Puniceibacterium sp. IMCC21224: one gene and its partner. The protein of the gene in region 2 binds, or shares a complex with, the protein of the main gene of each other region. Links are inferred from orthologs where the notes say so. Each region holds a gene or a part of one and is shown on either strand. Other genes may lie near its edges. The genes, in order: ctaD and IMCC21224_RS15660.

The links.
Region 1: the proteins of IMCC21224_RS15660 (region 2) and ctaD are in contact, whole or in part, in a solved structure (PDB 7CUB), measured with the Escherichia coli proteins. The link is inferred for Puniceibacterium sp. IMCC21224 from one-to-one orthologs.

Annotation. Positions count from the first base shown.
Region 1 is NZ_LDPY01000001.1:1,886,851-1,895,309, reverse strand. Bases 3,006-5,866 are described here. They hold ctaD (cytochrome c oxidase subunit I), read left to right. Parts: upstream 3,006-3,529; coding sequence 3,530-5,203; downstream 5,204-5,866. Other genes in these bases: IMCC21224_RS08660 (metallophosphoesterase), read left to right, coding at 5,315-5,866; lipB (lipoyl(octanoyl) transferase LipB), read left to right, coding at 3,006-3,299. In the rest of the region: edd (phosphogluconate dehydratase), read left to right, coding at 1-5; IMCC21224_RS08680 (bifunctional 4-hydroxy-2-oxoglutarate aldolase/2-dehydro-3-deoxy-phosphogluconate aldolase), read left to right, coding at 75-719; IMCC21224_RS08675 (peptidoglycan-binding domain-containing protein), read right to left, coding at 796-2,457; more of lipB, read left to right, coding at 2,625-3,005; more of IMCC21224_RS08660, read left to right, coding at 5,867-6,106; IMCC21224_RS08655 (DUF2244 domain-containing protein), read left to right, coding at 6,141-6,635; IMCC21224_RS08650 (hypothetical protein), read left to right, coding at 6,636-7,544; IMCC21224_RS08645 (GatB/YqeY domain-containing protein), read right to left, coding at 7,561-8,025; carA (glutamine-hydrolyzing carbamoyl-phosphate synthase small subunit), read left to right, coding at 8,209-8,459. UniProt on the Escherichia coli protein: Cytochrome bo(3) ubiquinol oxidase is the terminal enzyme in the aerobic respiratory chain of E.coli that predominates when cells are grown at high aeration.
Region 2 is NZ_LDPY01000001.1:3,362,355-3,370,886, reverse strand. Bases 5,205-8,138 are described here. They hold IMCC21224_RS15660 (cytochrome c oxidase subunit 3), read right to left. Parts: upstream 7,105-8,138; coding sequence 6,304-7,104; downstream 5,205-6,303. Other genes in these bases: cyoE (heme o synthase), read right to left, coding at 7,881-8,138; IMCC21224_RS28230 (hypothetical protein), read right to left, coding at 7,714-7,884; IMCC21224_RS15655 (cytochrome c oxidase assembly protein), read right to left, coding at 7,130-7,714; IMCC21224_RS15665 (SURF1 family protein), read right to left, coding at 5,542-6,210. In the rest of the region: IMCC21224_RS15690 (FAD-binding oxidoreductase), read right to left, coding at 1-1,244; IMCC21224_RS15685 (MBL fold metallo-hydrolase), read right to left, coding at 1,326-2,159; IMCC21224_RS15680 (GNAT family N-acetyltransferase), read right to left, coding at 2,298-2,882; IMCC21224_RS15675 (pitrilysin family protein), read right to left, coding at 2,882-4,144; more of cyoE, read right to left, coding at 8,139-8,532. UniProt on the Escherichia coli protein: Cytochrome bo(3) ubiquinol terminal oxidase is the component of the aerobic respiratory chain of E.coli that predominates when cells are grown at high aeration.

The DNA of each region.
Region 1 (8,459 bases), 1.5 Mb from region 2 along the record:
TCTGACGCTCTTTCAGCTTCTTCTCTTCAAAAATACGCAAAATCCGGCCCTGGCCAAAAATCCCGAGGTACCTCATGCTCACTCCCCAAGCAGCCAGCACCCAATCCGAAGCGCTTTGTCGCCTCGCCCCGGTGATTCCCGTGTTGGTCGTCGAAGACGCCAGCGTCGCCCGCGCCCTGGCCGAAGCATTGATCGCCGGAGGGTTGCCCGCGCTCGAAGTCACGCTGCGCACCCCTGCGGCGCTCGACGTGATTCGCGAGATGGCCAAGGTCGAAGGCGGCACAGTCGGGGCTGGCACCCTTCTGACACCGGCTGACGTCAAGGCAGCCATCGCCGCGGGTGCCAAATTCGGCGTCTCGCCCGGTGCCACAGACACCATACTGTCAGCCTGCGAAGACGCGGACCTGCCGCTATTGCCCGGCGTCGCTACGGCTTCCGAGTCGATGCGGCTGCTCGAACGCGGCTACACAGTACAAAAGTTCTTTCCCGCCGAAGCCAACGGCGGCGTGCCTGCGCTCAAAGCAATCGGTGCGCCGATTCCGCAGGTCCGGTTCTGCCCGACCGGCGGCGTATCCCTAAAGAATGCCCCGGATTATCTGGCCCTGTCGAACACCCTCTGCGTCGGGGGCAGCTGGGTCGCGCCCAAAGATCTGGTCGCCAAGGGCGATTGGAAGGCGATTACCGAACTGGCGTCCGAAGCAGCAGCATTGGGCCACTGACATGGTACGTCAGGAACGAAACTGGCGGCGCTGATTGATCCCAGCCGCCGCCAGTCCGCCAACAGCGAAACCGTTGTTATTCGCTAACTGTGAACACAGGCAGCGACGCCGAGGCAGGCACAGGCGCCAACACCACGGCTGACGCGTTGCCGCCCAGCATCATCGAAGCCTTTCGGATCAGGCCAGACCGCTCCGGTTGCCCCGGAGCGAATACGGGTGTGACGCCGCTCTGCAACGCATCCAGCGCATCCTTGTACCATACAAGCGCCAGATCATCGCGCTGTGCGGCACCGTAGCCTTGGCTCAGGTGATGACCCAGAATTTCAGAGTACGGGGCCTTCCCCAGCGACACCAGCAGCAGCGCCGATCCCATTGCAACCTGCATATCGTCAAGCTTGTAGCCCGCTGACAGGCAAATCCGCGCCGTCGCCTCAAGCTGGGTGGGCGACATGCCCGACGCCAGAACAAAACCTGCGACCCCGCGCAGCACCTCGTCGCGCGATTGCAACGAAACGGCAGCCACGTGATCCTTGAGCAGCGGGCCAAAGCTCTTGCACTGTTCAACGATCTGCGTCGTCGTTGCGCCCTGCACCTTGGCCATCAGATCCTCACCGGCCGAAATGGCATAGGTCCGCGCCAGACACATCTGTTCGGCCAGCGCCAGATCCGGGTCCGACAGAGTGGCCTCGGTGGTGAAGCCACCGTTGGTAGACGTCAGCAAATTGACCTTGTTGCAATGGGACGCGAGTGACGGCGCCGCCGCCTGCGCACCACCAAAGAAATCGGGCAGCGCCAGTGCGGCGGCGACCACTTGCGGCGCGGACTTGACCACCGGCTGTGCCGTGGGCACCGGAGTCGCGACAAGTTGCGTTTGCGGCGCGGGTGTGGGCAGCATCGGAGCCGCCACCATCTGCGTTTCGGGTGAACCGGTCTTGGCGCAATGGCCACGCTGGCAGGTGAACATCGCCGGGGTCACGTTGAACGCCTGAAAATCGTTGCGCTCATACCCATCCGGGGTTGAGGCAAACACTCGCACGGAACAGGTCTGCGCGTTGCACCAAAACGCGCTGCCTGTGACCGAGGTATCAAGGATGTAATCTGTCTGCCCGTCGCCATTGATGTCCGATAGCTGGATAAAACCGGACCGCTGCACCAGTTGTTCCGCCGACGGATCCGAACTTTTGGCGATTTCGTGCACCGCTTGGGCCACAATGCTGGGCAGACCGTAATGCCCTCCGATCGCCGATGTGGCACTATTGCCGCTGCCGTTGAGCTGTTCGTCGCGATATACGGTCAACAAACCACGCACGCCCTGCGGGTTCGACGCAATAAGCTGTGACGTCGCTGGCTCGCCCGATTGGGCGCGGTAATAGGCGGAAATCAGAAAATCCCTCTCATACTGTGTCAGTTGACCGGTGGGCGTATAGCCCAGATGCGCCTGGTAGGCAGAGATGGCCGAACGCGACCGCGATCCCAGAACCCCGTCTGGCGTTCCTGAATTAAACCCAAAATAGTTCAGCGCGGTTTGCGACTCGCGATTGGCGTTCCGAGTGGCGGAGGAGACGCTAGAAACTGCCTTTTTCTTGGTCGTCGTGGATTTGCGATAAACCTTCTGCGTTGTGCGCTGCCGCGGTTGATTGGCGATGGCACCGCCGATGATTCCCCCGACGAGCCCGCCGATCAGCGCATCATTTGCAAGGGCGGGTACCGGCGCCAATGCGATTGCGGCAGCAATCAATATATTGAATCCATTTCGACTTGTCATCATCCGACTCCAAATAACCAAACCCAGGAATTATAAAAACCGGCGCAGATATTAATAAACGACGACCGGAAATATGCAGTTGCCGAAGTGTCCGCCATGAATGGTTGACCTGTCAAGCGTGCGGGATTACGTCGCCCGGTATGATTGAATGGATCTCCTCTGACGGTCTGACCGAATATGCCGACGCCGTGGCGTTTATGGAAGCGCGCGCGGCAGCCATTGCCGCAGGCACTGCGCTGGAATGTGTCTGGCTGGTCGAACACCCCCCGCTCTATACGGCGGGCACCTCGGCCAAAGCATCAGATCTGGTCGATCCGGATCGTTTTCCGGTCCATACAACCCAGCGCGGCGGACAATACACCTATCACGGCCCGGGCCAGCGTGTGGCCTATGTGATGCTGGACGTGGGCAACCGCGGTCGCGATGTGCGCCGCTTTGTTCAGGATCTTGAGGCTTGGGTGATCTCAACCCTGGCCGAATTCAATCTGACCGGCCATATCCGCGAAGGCCGCGTCGGTGTCTGGATTGAACGCCCGGATCGTCCGGCGACCGTCAACGGCGACATCGCCGAGGACAAAATCGCCGCCATCGGTATCCGTCTGCGCAAATGGGTCAGCTTTCATGGCCTGTCAATCAACGTCGAGCCGGATCTTGAACATTTCGACGGCATCGTCCCGTGTGGAATCACCGACTACGGCGTCACCAGCCTGGTAGATCTGGGCCTGCCCGTGACGATGGCGGATGTTGATATCGCCCTGCGCCGCAGCTTTGATACGGTCTTTCCTGCCCTAACACAGTCAGCCGACGCAGACTGATCCCCCGTCACGATGGCGTGCGACCTGTGTCCCGGCGCCCACCCCCCCCATGACACCTCCCTCACGGGATACTGCGTCGCGTCTGCAAGGCCCTGCGACAAAAATGTTCGCTCTGCGGCAAAAGCGGTCATTGCCCGTGACGTGCGCAAGTTCTAGAACGTGTAACAGAGAACACTCAAGCGCGGCGGTCCTCCGTCTACGCCCAAATTATCACCTTCGAGGAGGCACACATGGCAGACGCCGCCATTCACGGCCACGATCACACGGATGAGCGTGGATTCTTTACCCGCTGGTTCATGTCCACAAATCACAAGGATATCGGCATCCTGTACCTGATCGTTGCAGGTCTGGCCGGTTTCGTTTCTGTCGCTTTCACCGTCTACATGCGGCTGGAGCTGATGCACCCCGGCGTGCAGTACATGTGCATGGAAGGCGCGCGCTTCTTTGCCGCCGCCGTTGCGGATTGTACGCCGAACGGCCACCTCTGGAACGTGCTGATCACCGGTCACGGCATCCTGATGATGTTCTTTGTGGTCATTCCGGCCCTGTTCGGCGGTTTCGGCAACTACTTCATGCCGTTGCAGATCGGCGCGCCTGACATGGCGTTTCCGCGCATGAACAACCTGTCGTTCTGGATGTATGTCGCGGGCACCACCATGGCGGTCTGTTCGGTCATGGCTCCGGGTGGCAACGGTCAGGCTGGCTCGGGTGTCGGCTGGGTGCTGTATCCGCCCCTGTCGGTGCGCGAAGGCGGCCTGTCGATGGACCTCGCCATTTTTGCGGTTCACCTGTCAGGCGCATCGTCGATCCTGGGCGCGATCAACATGATCACCACCTTCCTGAATATGCGCGCCCCCGGCATGACCCTGTTCAAGGTGCCGCTGTTCTCGTGGTCTATTTTTGTCACATCGTGGCTGATTCTGCTGTCGCTGCCGGTTCTGGCGGGCGCGATCACCATGCTGCTGACCGACCGTAACTTTGGCACCACCTTCTTCGACCCGGCAGGCGGGGGCGATCCGATCCTCTACCAGCACATCCTGTGGTTCTTTGGCCACCCGGAAGTGTACATCGTGATCCTGCCCGGTTTCGGTATAATCAGCCACGTCATCGCGACCTTCTCGCGCAAACCGATCTTTGGCTATCTGCCGATGGTCTGGGCGCTGATCGCCATTGGCGCGCTGGGTTTCGTGGTCTGGGCGCACCACATGTACACCGTGGGTATGTCACTGACGCAGCAGAGCTATTTCATGATGGCGACGATGGTCATTGCGGTCCCCACAGGGGTCAAGATCTTTAGCTGGATCGCGACCATGTGGGGGGGCTCGATCGAGTTCAAGACACCGATGCTCTGGGCCTTTGGTTTCCTGTTCCTGTTCACCGTGGGCGGCGTAACCGGCATCATCCTGTCTCAGGCAGGCATCGACCGGGCCTACCATGACACCTACTATGTCGTGGCGCACTTTCACTATGTGATGTCGCTGGGCGCGGTCTTTGCGATCTTTGCGGGGATCTACTTTTACTTCCCCAAGATGACCGGCAAGATGTATCCTGAATGGGCAGGCAAGCTGCACTTCTGGGCCATGTTCATCGGTGCGAACATCACCTTCTTCCCGCAGCACTTCCTAGGTCGTCAAGGCATGCCGCGCCGCTACATCGACTACCCCGAGGCGTTTGCCACCTGGAACTATGTATCGTCGCTGGGGGCGTTCCTTTCCTTCGCTTCGTTCATCTTCTTCATCGGGGTGATGGTCTGGACACTGCGCAAAGGTGCCGCCTGCACCCAGGCCAACCCCTGGAACGAATACGCGGATACCTTGGAATGGACCCTGCCGTCGCCGCCGCCCGAGCACACGTTCGAGCAGCTGCCAAAACAGTCTGACTGGGACAAGGGCCACGCTCACTAAGCGTCCGCTTCGCCCCTTCACAACACCGGAAAGGCCCCGCCATTGTGCGGGGCCTTTTAGCATTTGGCTGATCATTGATAAATTTTGACGTCGACGCGAAACGGACTTGCTTTGACATCGACGGCGCGCCCAAATCACCGGATGCTGATCCGCTTTGCCGCACTTGCCGATATCCACGGAAATGCTGACGCCCTGCGCGCCGTGCTGGCGGATATTGACGCGTTTGGGGTAAGTGATCTTGTGGTGTTGCGCGATCATTTCAGCGGCCCACTGGATGCCGCTGGCACCGCGACGCTGCTGCACAGCCGCCAGCTGAGCGCGATCCGCGGTAACCATGACCGCTATCTGATCGAAACCCCACGCCATGAGATGCATCCATCCGACGCGGTCGCCTATGATCAGCTGTCAACGCGTGACCTGAGTTGGCTCCGCAGCCTGCCCGCGACATTGACCATTGATGATATCCTGCTCTGTCACGCGACCCCGACGGATGACGAAACCTACTGGCTTGAAACTCTGACGCCCGACGGCACGCCACATGCCGCCCCTCTGAATCTGATCACGCCACACGTGACTGACCTACCCCACAGCCTGATTCTCTGCGCCCACACACACGTTCCGCGCAGTATCCGAATCCCCGACGGGCCATTGATTGTGAACCCCGGCAGCGTCGGCTGCCCGGCATATGATGACATCCACCCGGTGCCTCATATCATGCAGACCGGCACTCCCGACGCCTCATATGCACTGCTTGAACGCGGCCCGGGCGGCTGGCACGCGACGTTCCGTACCCTGCCCTATGACGCCAGCCGCATGGCAGACGCCGCCCGTGGCCATGGCCGTGCCGACTGGGCGCAGGCTGTCACGACCGGCTGGCTCAGCCCTGCGGCAAATTCCCGTTAGACACCGAGCGTGCGGATGCTAGAAGCAGATCAGCATGCCATATAACTGGATTCAGAAAGCCCCCGCCGACCCGGCCCAAGAGCTGCGCCTCTGGCCGCATCAATCCCTGCCGCCACGCGGCTTTGCGGCGTTCATGCTGGGCACGTTTGCGCTGGCCACCCTGCCGTTGTTTGTGATGCTGGGAACAATCCTGATGTGGGGTCTGTTGCCCTTTGTGATGCTGGCGCTTGGCGGGGTCTACTATGCGTTGCGGCGCAATGACCGGGACCGGCAGATCCTTGAGGTGCTGACCGTGACCCCCGACGATATGCGTCTGGTGCGCCACGATCCGCGCAAAGCGGCACGGGAATGGCACTGCAATCCCTATTGGGCACAACTGAGGCTGCACCCCGATGGCGGACCGGTACCGAATTACATCACCCTAGCCGGTGCAGGCCGCGAGGTCGAGATCGGTGCCTTTCTGTCCGAGGACGAGCGTATGGCGCTCTATGGTGATCTGTCGGACTGCTTGCGCCGGATGGCGCACTAAATGGCGCAGATCCCAGCCTCACCCAAGCTCAAGCGCGCGGCACTTTTGGCTGCTGCCGTCACCTTTGGCCCAGAACTGTCGTGCCACGGCGCGGCGCTGGTCGCGTCCGAACGCGCCGCGCTGGAGCTGCGGCTGGCCATGCGCGAGCACGCGCGACCCAAGGCGCAGATCGTCACATTTCTGATCCCGCTGGTCGGCGCGCATCACGTTCGCGATTGGGCCGCCGTCAGCGCGCGACTGGCGACCACGCTGCAAAGCCTGCTGAACCAAACCAACCCGAACTGGCGCGCGGTGATCTGTTGCCAGACCCGCCCCACCCTGCCCGACGATCCGCGTATCACCCATCTGCCGTTTGACGACCCCACTCCGGGTAATGACAAATGGCGCAAGCTGGCGGCGCTGTGTGACCACCTTGGTGCGTTGGAACCGATCCCCGGGTATGTGATGAGCTTTGATGCCGACGATCTTTTGCACCGCGCGGCGGTGGCTGAGATGCTGGAAAGACAGGCGCGCGGTTATCTGGTGCAGTCAGGGTATGTCATGGACTACGCCACTGGCGCGATTGCGCTGGCGGATGCGCCCAACCTGAGCCGACCGTTGCGCAAACCGTTTTGGAAGCTGTGTGGCTCGTGCACCGCATTATATCACGATCCGCAGATGTCCGAGGGGGGGGCGTTCCTGCGGGCGATGACGCAGCACGAACACCGGATGTTCCCGTATCTTGCGCGGCTCGCGGGTCACCGGCTGTCGCCGCTGTCACGGCCTGCCGTGCTCTATGTTCTGAACCATGGGGAAAATTTTGGCGCGCGGCGCGGGCGCGTCGGCTTCAAGACCCGGTTTGTCGAACGGTTTCGCATCACCGCCCCCGCCACCTTGTCCGAAATTGCCGCAGACTTCCCGGCGCCCTGAGACGCCGGGTATCGGATCAACCGACAGACAGCCGTTCCTTGACCATCGGTCCGACGCTGCCAAAATCCATCTGACCGGTATACTTGCCTTTGAGCACCGCCATCACCCGCCCCATGTCGCGGATCGAACTCGCGCCGACTTCGGCCACAGCCGCGTCCACGGCTTTGGCCACCTCATCGTCTGACAGCTTGCGTGGCAGGAATTCCTCGATCACCACGATCTCGGCCAGCTCCCGTTCGGACAGATCCAACCGCCCTCCTTCTTCATAAGTCTTGGCACTTTCGCGGCGCTGCTTGACCATTTTCCCAAGGATGGCAAGCACTTCGTCCTCGCCCACCCCCTCATCGTTGCCTTCTCCCCGCACCGCGATGTCGCGATCTTTGATCGCCGCGTTGATCAATCGTATCGTCGACAGCCGGTCAACCGCCTTGTCGCGCATCGCCTGTTTCATCGCCGCGTTGACGCGTGTCCGCAAATCCATTGATCCGCCATCCCCTTGATTTCGCAAATTCCGACCCTATGCGAATCCGTCGCGCCGCGCAACTGCGCCGACGTTACGACAAGTCCCTGTTTTGATTGAATATCACAATTTCATTCAGGCCTTGACCCTCACTGGCCCCGCCCTTAGGTTCCGCCAAGTTTGACCCCCTAACGGAGTCGCGCCATGCCAGACACCATGAATTCCAAGCCCACCGCCTGCCTAGTTCTGGCCGATGGGACCATCTTTTACGGACAGGGCTTTGGCGCTGTTGGTGATACTGTGGCCGAGCTGTGTTTCAACACTGCCATGTCAGGCTATCAGGAGATCATGACAGACCCGTCGTATGCCGGGCAGATCGTCACCTTTACCTTTCCGCATATCGGCAACACCGGCGTCACCCCCGAGGACGACGAAACTGCAGATCCGGTCGCCGC
Region 2 (8,532 bases):
TGCAGGGCGTGTTTGACCCCGTCGCGCTGGTCATCGTAGTCGCCTTTGCTGCGCCCGGGGGTCGGGAAAATATTGTAGTGCAGGTTGCCGTCCCCCAGATGTCCAAAACAGTTGATCCTGAAATCACCCAGCGGAGCAATCAATGCCGGCGCGCGAGTGATGAAATCCGCGATAGCCCCTAGCGGAAGCGAGATGTCGTGGCTCGCAATCGCGCCGATGCGGCGGTTGGCCTCGGGGATTTGTTCGCGCACCGCCCAAAAGGCCTGGGCCTGCGTCGTGCTTTGGGCGATCACGCCGTCATTGACCAACCCCTGATCCAGCGCTTCGGCAAACAGCGTCTCTAGCGCCTCGGCCGGGTCGATGGCCTGTGGCAGGCCAACTTCGATCAGGACCATCCATTCGGGCGGGCTGGCAAAGGGTTGGCGAATGTCCGGTAACATCTCAGCCAGAAAGTCGAGACCGGCGCGGTTCATGATCTCAAACGCCGAGAGTGCTTCGCCGATATGCCCCCGAGCGAGCGACAGCAGTTTCAGCGCTGCGGCGGGGCTTTCGACCACCATCACGGCGGTCCCCGTGGCGGCAGGGATCGACGCAAGTTTGAGGCTGGCCGCCGTGATCACCCCCAATGTCCCTTCGGCGCCGATCAGCAGATGCCGCAGGTCGTATCCGGTGTTGTCCTTGCGCAGGCGTTTGAGCCCGTGCCAGATCTGCCCGTCCGGCAGCACGGCTTCGAGTCCCAGAACCAGATCGCGAGCGTTGCCATAGCGCAGCACGTTGACGCCGCCCGCGTTGGTGGACAGCAGACCGCCAATCCGCGCGGACCCTTCCGAGGCGAGCGACAAGGGAAACAGGCGGTCCTGATCCCGTGCCGCTGCCTGTACATCGGCGAGGACGACACCGGCCTCGGCGACCAAGGCATTTTCATCCGGGTGAACCGAACGGATATTGTTCATTTTTTCCAGTGACAGGATCAGCGGTGCCGCCATGCCAGCAGGTGCAATCTGACCGCCGACAAGCCCGGTGCCGCCGCCATATGGCACCACGCCGACCCCCGCCGCTGTGCAGAGCCGCAGAATGGTTGCGACCTCATCGGCGCTGTGTGGCAGGGCGACATGTGTGGCGATGCTCCTCCAGCGGGCGCGTGGTTCTTCGAGATAGCGCGGTTCGGCCCGGCGCAGGCGGCCGTCGGGCAACGCAGCAGTGATTGTGGCGAGGAATGTGTCATCGGCGGGGTTCAGCGGCATCTGGGTCTCCTGCTTTTCCAAGCGCCACTTAGCCCGTTGCGGCGGGGAACCAAAAGCCCCATTTTCCGATGCGGGCGCGCACTATTCGCGATCGCGCAACCATGCGGGGCGCAGCACCACCACAGTGGGTCGTGACGGCAGATCACGCAAAGACACCTCAAGCGAATTGCTGTCGCGTCGATCAATGGCAAAGACGTCGCTGACTCCGGTCAGGAAATAGTCCAATGCGTTGCCCGAAAACCAATGCATCGGGATAACGATGCTGGAGCGCAGACGCTCAATCACCCGGATCATCGCCGCAACATCCATGGTATAGCCGCCATCCACGGGCACCATCACCACATCCAGCCGCCCCAGCGCTGCGTATTGCTGGTCGTTGGGTTCCTGATGCAGATGGCCGAGATGACCGATGCACAGGCCCTCGACCTCGAATACAAAGATCGAATTACCGTTGTCCTCGCGCCCGCCGAATTGAGACCGGATATCGGTTGAGACGTTGCGCACCAGCATTTCACCCAGATCGAGATGATGTTCGATGCCTTCGCCAAATGGACCCCAGCCGGGCAGGGCGTGGGCAATCGCCGGATCGGGATTGGCGGTCCAGTGGGTGTCATGGGCGTGATTCATCGTCACGACATCGGGGATCAGCGTCGCATTGCCGACAAACCCGGTGAAATCCGTAACTGCATTCAATCCGCCGGGCGTCTGGATCAGGAATGACGCATGGGCGATATAGCTGATCCGCACGCTGTAGTCTGGCACGGGCTCCTGCCAGCTTGCCCTGTGCAGATATTCCAGACCCGGCGCCGCGTCGGCAATGGCGATGCAATGGCTGGGGCGGCGCGTCTCTTGTGCGAAGACAGCGGCAGGGTTCAGCAAACTCAGGGTCAGCAGGCAAGCGGCGAATCGGTTCATCAGTGGCACCTCCTGACAAAACTTATCGCAGCCGGTCCTGCCGTCTGGCCACAATCGCGTGGGTCACTATGCAGGCAAAGTTGCAACACCACCGTCTCTGGGGGGATTCGACGTGTACTAAAATGGCCTCGCTTACGCTTAGCCGGCGAGGGTCCGCCCGCGCCGGTCCAGTCGCAGCGCAGCATAGAGCACATGCGTGCGCCAGCGGCCGCTGATTTGCAAATAACTCTGGGCAACGCCTTCGTATTTAAAGCCCGACCGTTCAAGCAACCCGCGTGAGGCGACGTTTTCCGGCAGGCAGGCGGCCTCGATCCGGCTCAGATCCAGCGGGGAAAAGGCGTGGTGGGTGACGGCGGCAATCGCCTCGGCCATATAGCCATGGCGGACAAAGGGCAGCCCGGTCCAATATCCCAGTGTCCCGGCCTGGGCCGGCCCACGGCGGATATTGTCCAGCGTGATCGCCCCCAGCAGCATGTCATCCTCGCGTCGGATCAGGAACAACGGCAGGGCAGTGCCTGCGGCCACCGACCGATTGGCCCAGTAGACGCGGTTGGTAAACGCCTTGCGGCTGAGGTGGTCATCGGCCCAGGTCGGTTCCCACGGCGTCAGGAACGACTCGGAATCCCGGCGCAGCGAGGTCCAGGCGTTGAAATCTGTGTGCTGGGGCGGACGCAGGGTCAGACGATCCGTCTCAATCCTCAACTTGCGCCGCAGTGCAAGCATCAGGCGACCCGACGCGCCTGCAATTCCCCCAGACCCGGCGCACCCGCTACGGGACCATACAGCGCCAACGCCGCCGGTGCCGTGCCTGCCAAATGCTCGGCAAACGCTTTGACATCGCCGGTGGTGACGGAATCGATCCGCGCCACGGTGTCTTCGACTGGTGGCACTGAGCCCCAGATCTGCACCATACGGGCCAGTCGTTCGGCGCGGCTGGACGGGCTTTCCAGCCCCATCAGCAGTCCGGCCTTCATCTGGGCGCGGGCGCGGGCCACTTCTTCGGGCGACATATCTTGCGCGGCGCGTTTCATCTCGTCGATGGTGATATGGGCCAACTCACCCAGCTCTGCACCGCTGGTCCCGGCATAGATCGTGGTCATACCTGTGTCGGCATAGGCCCCGGTTGTGGCGAAAATCGAATAGCACAGCCCGCGCTTTTCACGAACTTCCTGGAACAGGCGGCTCGACATACCGCCACCCAGCGCAATGGAATAGACCTGAGCGGTGTAGAATTGCGGATCGCGGTAGCCCGGGCTTTCAAAGGCAAGGGCAAAGTGCGCCTGCTCCAGCGCCTTTTCGTTGCGGCTTTCGCCTCCGGCAAAGCGGGCATCGTCGGCATTGTCTGCATCGCGCCGCGCCATGTCGCCAAACAGCGCTTCGGCTTGCGCCACCAATGCGTCGTGATCGACCGCGCCGGCCGCCGACAGGATCATCTGGTTGGGGCCGTAGTGCTCTTTGACAAACCGGGCCAGATCGTCGCGGCCAAAGCCGTTCACATTCGACGCTTCACCAAGAATGGTGCGGCCAATTGACTGGTCCGGATACGCCTTTTCCTGCAACCAGTCAAAAATCACGTCGTCGGGGGTGTCCAGCGCTTGGCCGATCTCTTGCAGGATCACGTGGCGTTCGGTTTCGATCTCGCGCGGGTCAAACACCGGATTGCGCAGGATATCGGCGATCACATCAAGGCCGAGGCCCACATCCGCCTCAAGCACGCGGACGTAATAGGCGGTCACCTCGCGGCTGGTATAGGCGTTGATATAGCCGCCCACATCTTCGATTGCTTCGGCGATCTGAAGCGCGGAACGGGTCTTGGTGCCTTTGAACGCCATATGTTCAAGGAAATGCGCAATCCCGTTCTGTTCAACACGCTCGTGCCGTCCGCCAGCCCCGACCCAGATCCCGATAGAGGCCGATTGCAGACCGGGCATGTGTTCGGTCACAATGCGAAAGCCGTTGGATAGTGTCGCCAGTTGTACAGTCACGAGGGGATGCGCTCCTTGATGAGGGTTTCCAGCGCCGTCAGATCGTTGGTGGCGCGGGTCACCCGTTCCGGCCTGTCATAGAGGTCCGCCATGCGTTGGGGAAGGGGGGGCGGATGCCGCTGGCTTTTTCCACGGCATCGGGGAATTTTGCCGGGTGTGCTGTGGCCAGCGTGATCATTGGAACATTCGGATCGCGCTGCAATTGGGCGACACGGACGCCGACCGCTGAATGCGGGCACAGAAGCTCGCCCATACTGGCCTGCGCGTCGTGGATGGTGGCGAGCGTCTCTTCCTCGCTGACACGGCCGCTGTCGAAATGTTCGCGCAAGGTCTGTAAGGCGCCTTGACTGACCTTGAAGCCGCCGGTTTTCAGCTCGTCCATCAACTGGCCCACGGCCCGGCCGTCGCGATTGTAGGCATCGAACAGCGCGCGTTCAAAGTTCGAACTGACCTGAATATCCATCGACGGGCTGATCGACGGCGTGACGCTGTCGGTCTGGTACGCGCCTGAGGTCAGGCACCGGTGCAGGATGTCGTTCTGGTTCGTCGCCACCACCAGCCGGTCGATGGGCAGGCCCATCTTTTTCGCGATGTAGCCGGCAAAGATGTCGCCGAAATTGCCGGTGGGCACGGTAAAGCTGACTTTGCGATCCGGAGCGCCCAGTGAAACAGCGGAGGAGAAGTAATAGACTACCTGCGCCAGTACCCGCGCCCAGTTGATGCTGTTCACACCCGCCAGCCGAACCCCGTCGCGAAAGTCGAAATCGTTGAACATATCCTTGAGCCGGGCCTGACAATCGTCGAAATGCCCGTCCATCGCGATAGCGTGCACGTTGGATTCTACCGGGGTGGTCATCTGGCGACGCTGCACTTCGGACACCCGACCATGCGGGTAAAGGATAAAGACATCAACTGCGTCCAGGCCGCGAAACGCTTCGATCGCCGCCGACCCTGTGTCGCCAGATGTTGCGCCAACGATGGTCACACGCTCGCCGCGCCGCGTCAGCGCCTCTTCGAACAGCTGGCCGATCAACTGCATGGCGAAATCTTTGAACGCCAGCGTCGGGCCGTGGAACAATTCCAGCAAGAAGTGCCCTGGTGCCAGTTGCACCAGTGGCGCGCGCGCGGCGTGACCGAACCCGGCATAGGCCTTGGCAATCAGGTCGGCAAAGACTTCGTCCGTGAAACCGTCGCCGACAAAGGGGCGCATCACCCGAAACGCGACTTCTTCATACGGCAGGCCATGCAGGGCGCGGATATCCCCGGCGGACATCACCGGCACTGATTCCGGGACATACAGGCCGCCGTCGCGCGCCAGTCCGCTCAGCATTGCCTCTTCAAAGGTCAGTTCGGGCGCCTGGCCCCGCGTCGAGATGTATTTCATGTCTCTGAACCTCTTACTCCGGTTTGCGTGCGCGCCGCAAATAGGCGGCGGTCATCACCAGCCACACCAAGGCCAGCGAGAACCATGTGATGGCGTATTGCAAGTGATCGTTGGGAATGCCGACGGTGTCCACCGGCAAGGGCGTCACGCCAAGGTCTGCGGGCGACACCTCGCGCGAGATGATCAGCAGCGGTTCGGCTCCCAGAACTTGTGCCATCTGGTCAATGTCGCGGGCAAACCAAATGTTGCCTGCTACGTCGTTGTCGGGGGTGGATGAGTTGCGATCATCCGGCCAATGCAGATTTCCGCGCACCGTTGCCGGACCGCCGCGCCGTTCAAGGCCCACATCCTCGACCGGGATAAACCCGCGATCCAGCAGGAGCGTCCGGCCTGCGGTTTCGAACGGGGAAATCACCCGGTAGCCGGGACCGATCTGTTTGACGGACACCAGGACGTGGATTTCGCCGGGTAGGATCGTCCCGGTCAGATCGACCGGCTGATAGCGGTCGACCGCAGAATCGGGGCGTGCGGGCAGAGGTGCCGCTGTACCGATGATGCGGCTTTCGATCTGGTTCAGGATGCCTTGCTTCCACTCCAGTCGCTGTAGTTGCCAGACGCCCAGGGCGACGAGAATCGCCGCGCCGATCAGGCCGAACAGCAAGGGTGTTATCATTCGCTTCAACAAGGGGGCCCCATCATGCCAAAGGCGCGCCGGGTATGGCGCGCCTTGCTTTAACGGTTTGCGCTGTTGGGATTCAACCGCGAAACACTGGAGTCAGCCACCCCAGACATAGACGGCTGCGAACAGGAACAGCCAGACGACATCAACAAAGTGCCAGTACCAGGCTGCTGCCTCGAACCCGACATGGGTGGTTTGGGTGAAATGACCTGCCATCAGGCGCATCAGGCAGACAAACAGGAAGATCGTTCCGATCACCACATGCACGCCGTGGAACCCGGTCGCCATGAAGAACGTTGCGCCATAGATGTTACCGGAAAAGCCAAAGGCCGCGTGGCCATATTCGTAGACCTGAAACACAGTGAACAGGATCCCCAGCGCGATCGATAGGATCAAGCCCCATTTCATGTCTTCGCGGTTGTTTTCATGCACCAACGCGTGGTGTGCCCATGTCGCCGCCGCGCCCGAGCACAGCAGGATCAGGGTGTTGATCAGCGGCAGGTGCCACGGGTCGAAGGTTTCGATACCGGCGGGTGGCCAGACGCCATCAATTGCCGGGCTCAGCGGGCCCATCGGGTACATGGCATGTTTGAAGAAGGTCCAGAACCAGGCGAAAAAGAACATCACCTCAGACATGATGAACAGGATAAAGCCATATTTCAGGCCAATCTGCACCACCGGCGTGTGATCTCCGACGTGGCTTTCGGTGACCACTTCTGACCACCAGCCGAACATGACGTATAGAACGGCAACCAGGCCGATCAGAAACATCCATGGGCCATGATCGTGGAACATCAACGTCGCTCCGAAGAGCATGACAAAGCCGCCAACGGCGCCCAGAAGCGGCCAGACCGAGGGACTCAGAATATGGTAGTCGTGATTTTTTGCGTGCGCCATGTAAGGTTCCCTCGTTGGAAGGCGTTTAATTTACGTCTGTCTCGTTGTCCTCGGCCTTGTCCAGAGCGGCCTGCGTCTCTTGGGGCAGATCAATCTGATAAAAGGTGTAGGACAGGGTGATGTGGTTGATATATTTCGCGTCGCGGTCATTGACCATCTCGGGATCGACAAAGAAGTTCACAGGCATCTGCACCCGTTCGCCCGGCATGAGAACCTGCTCGGTAAAGCAAAAGCACTGGATCTTGTTGAAAAACCCGCCGGCCTCGTAGGGGGCGACGTTGTAGGTGGCCTGCCCCGCGATGGGGTGATCAGTGGGGTTGTAAGCCTCGTAAAAGGCCAGCGCATCTTCGCCGATGCGCAGCGTCATCTGGCGTTGCACCGGTTTGAATTCCCACGGCATGGCGCTGTCGGTTGTGGCGTCGAACCGGATGGTTATTTCACGATCGAGGATGGTGTTGCTGGTTCCCTCGGCCACTTGCGTGACACCACCAAAGCCGGTGACCTGGCAGAACCAGCTGTAAAAAGGCACCGAGGCCCAGGCGAGGCCACCCATCAGAAGCACAACACCGGCGGCGGTGGCAGCGGTCTTCTTGTTGGGGTCCATTGCCATCAATTCTGCTCCTGCGCGGCGGGGGCGCGGGTTGGCTCATAATCGCCGCGCGACACTTTGACGATGGTCAGGCCAAAGATCACCAACATGAACGCCCCCAGCGTCAGGCCGACGCCCAGATTGCGGCTAAAGCGGCGGCGGTGAATTTCGTGTTGTTTGCCCAAGCTCATGCGCCGATCCCCACAAGGCCCCAACCGCCCAGACCAAAGCGAGTCAACCCGGCCTCGATCAGGATCGCGCCGAAATGGGCGAAAAGATACAGCAGCGACAGCTTGAAGAACGCCCTTTCAACCTTGAAGTTATCGGCCTCGGATGCGTTTTCGTCCCGGCGCCAGATGTCATAGGCCCCCTTAAGGAACAATGCGTTCAGCACCAGCGCCACGGCCAGATAAACGGGGCCGCCGACGCCGGTAAAGGCGGTCACAATGGTCAACGCAGCCAGCAGGATCGTGTAGACTAGGATATGATTGCGCGTTGACCGGCGGCCATGCGTCACGGTCAGCATCGGCACACCAGCGTGGTCGTAATCCTTGCGCATGAACAGGGCTAGCGCCCAGAAATGCGGTGGAGTCCACATGAAGGTCAGGCAGAACATCAGAATCGATTCTGGCGAAATGCCGCCTGTTGCCGCCGCCCAGCCTATCATCGGAGGAAACGCGCCAGCCGCGCCGCCGATCACGATGTTCTGCGGCGTCCAGCGTTTCAGCCACATGGTGTAGACCACCACGTAAAAGAAGATGGTAAAGGCAAGCAGCCCGGCCGCAACCCAGTTGGTCGCCAGCCCAAGGAACACAACTGCAAATACCGACAGCACCAGC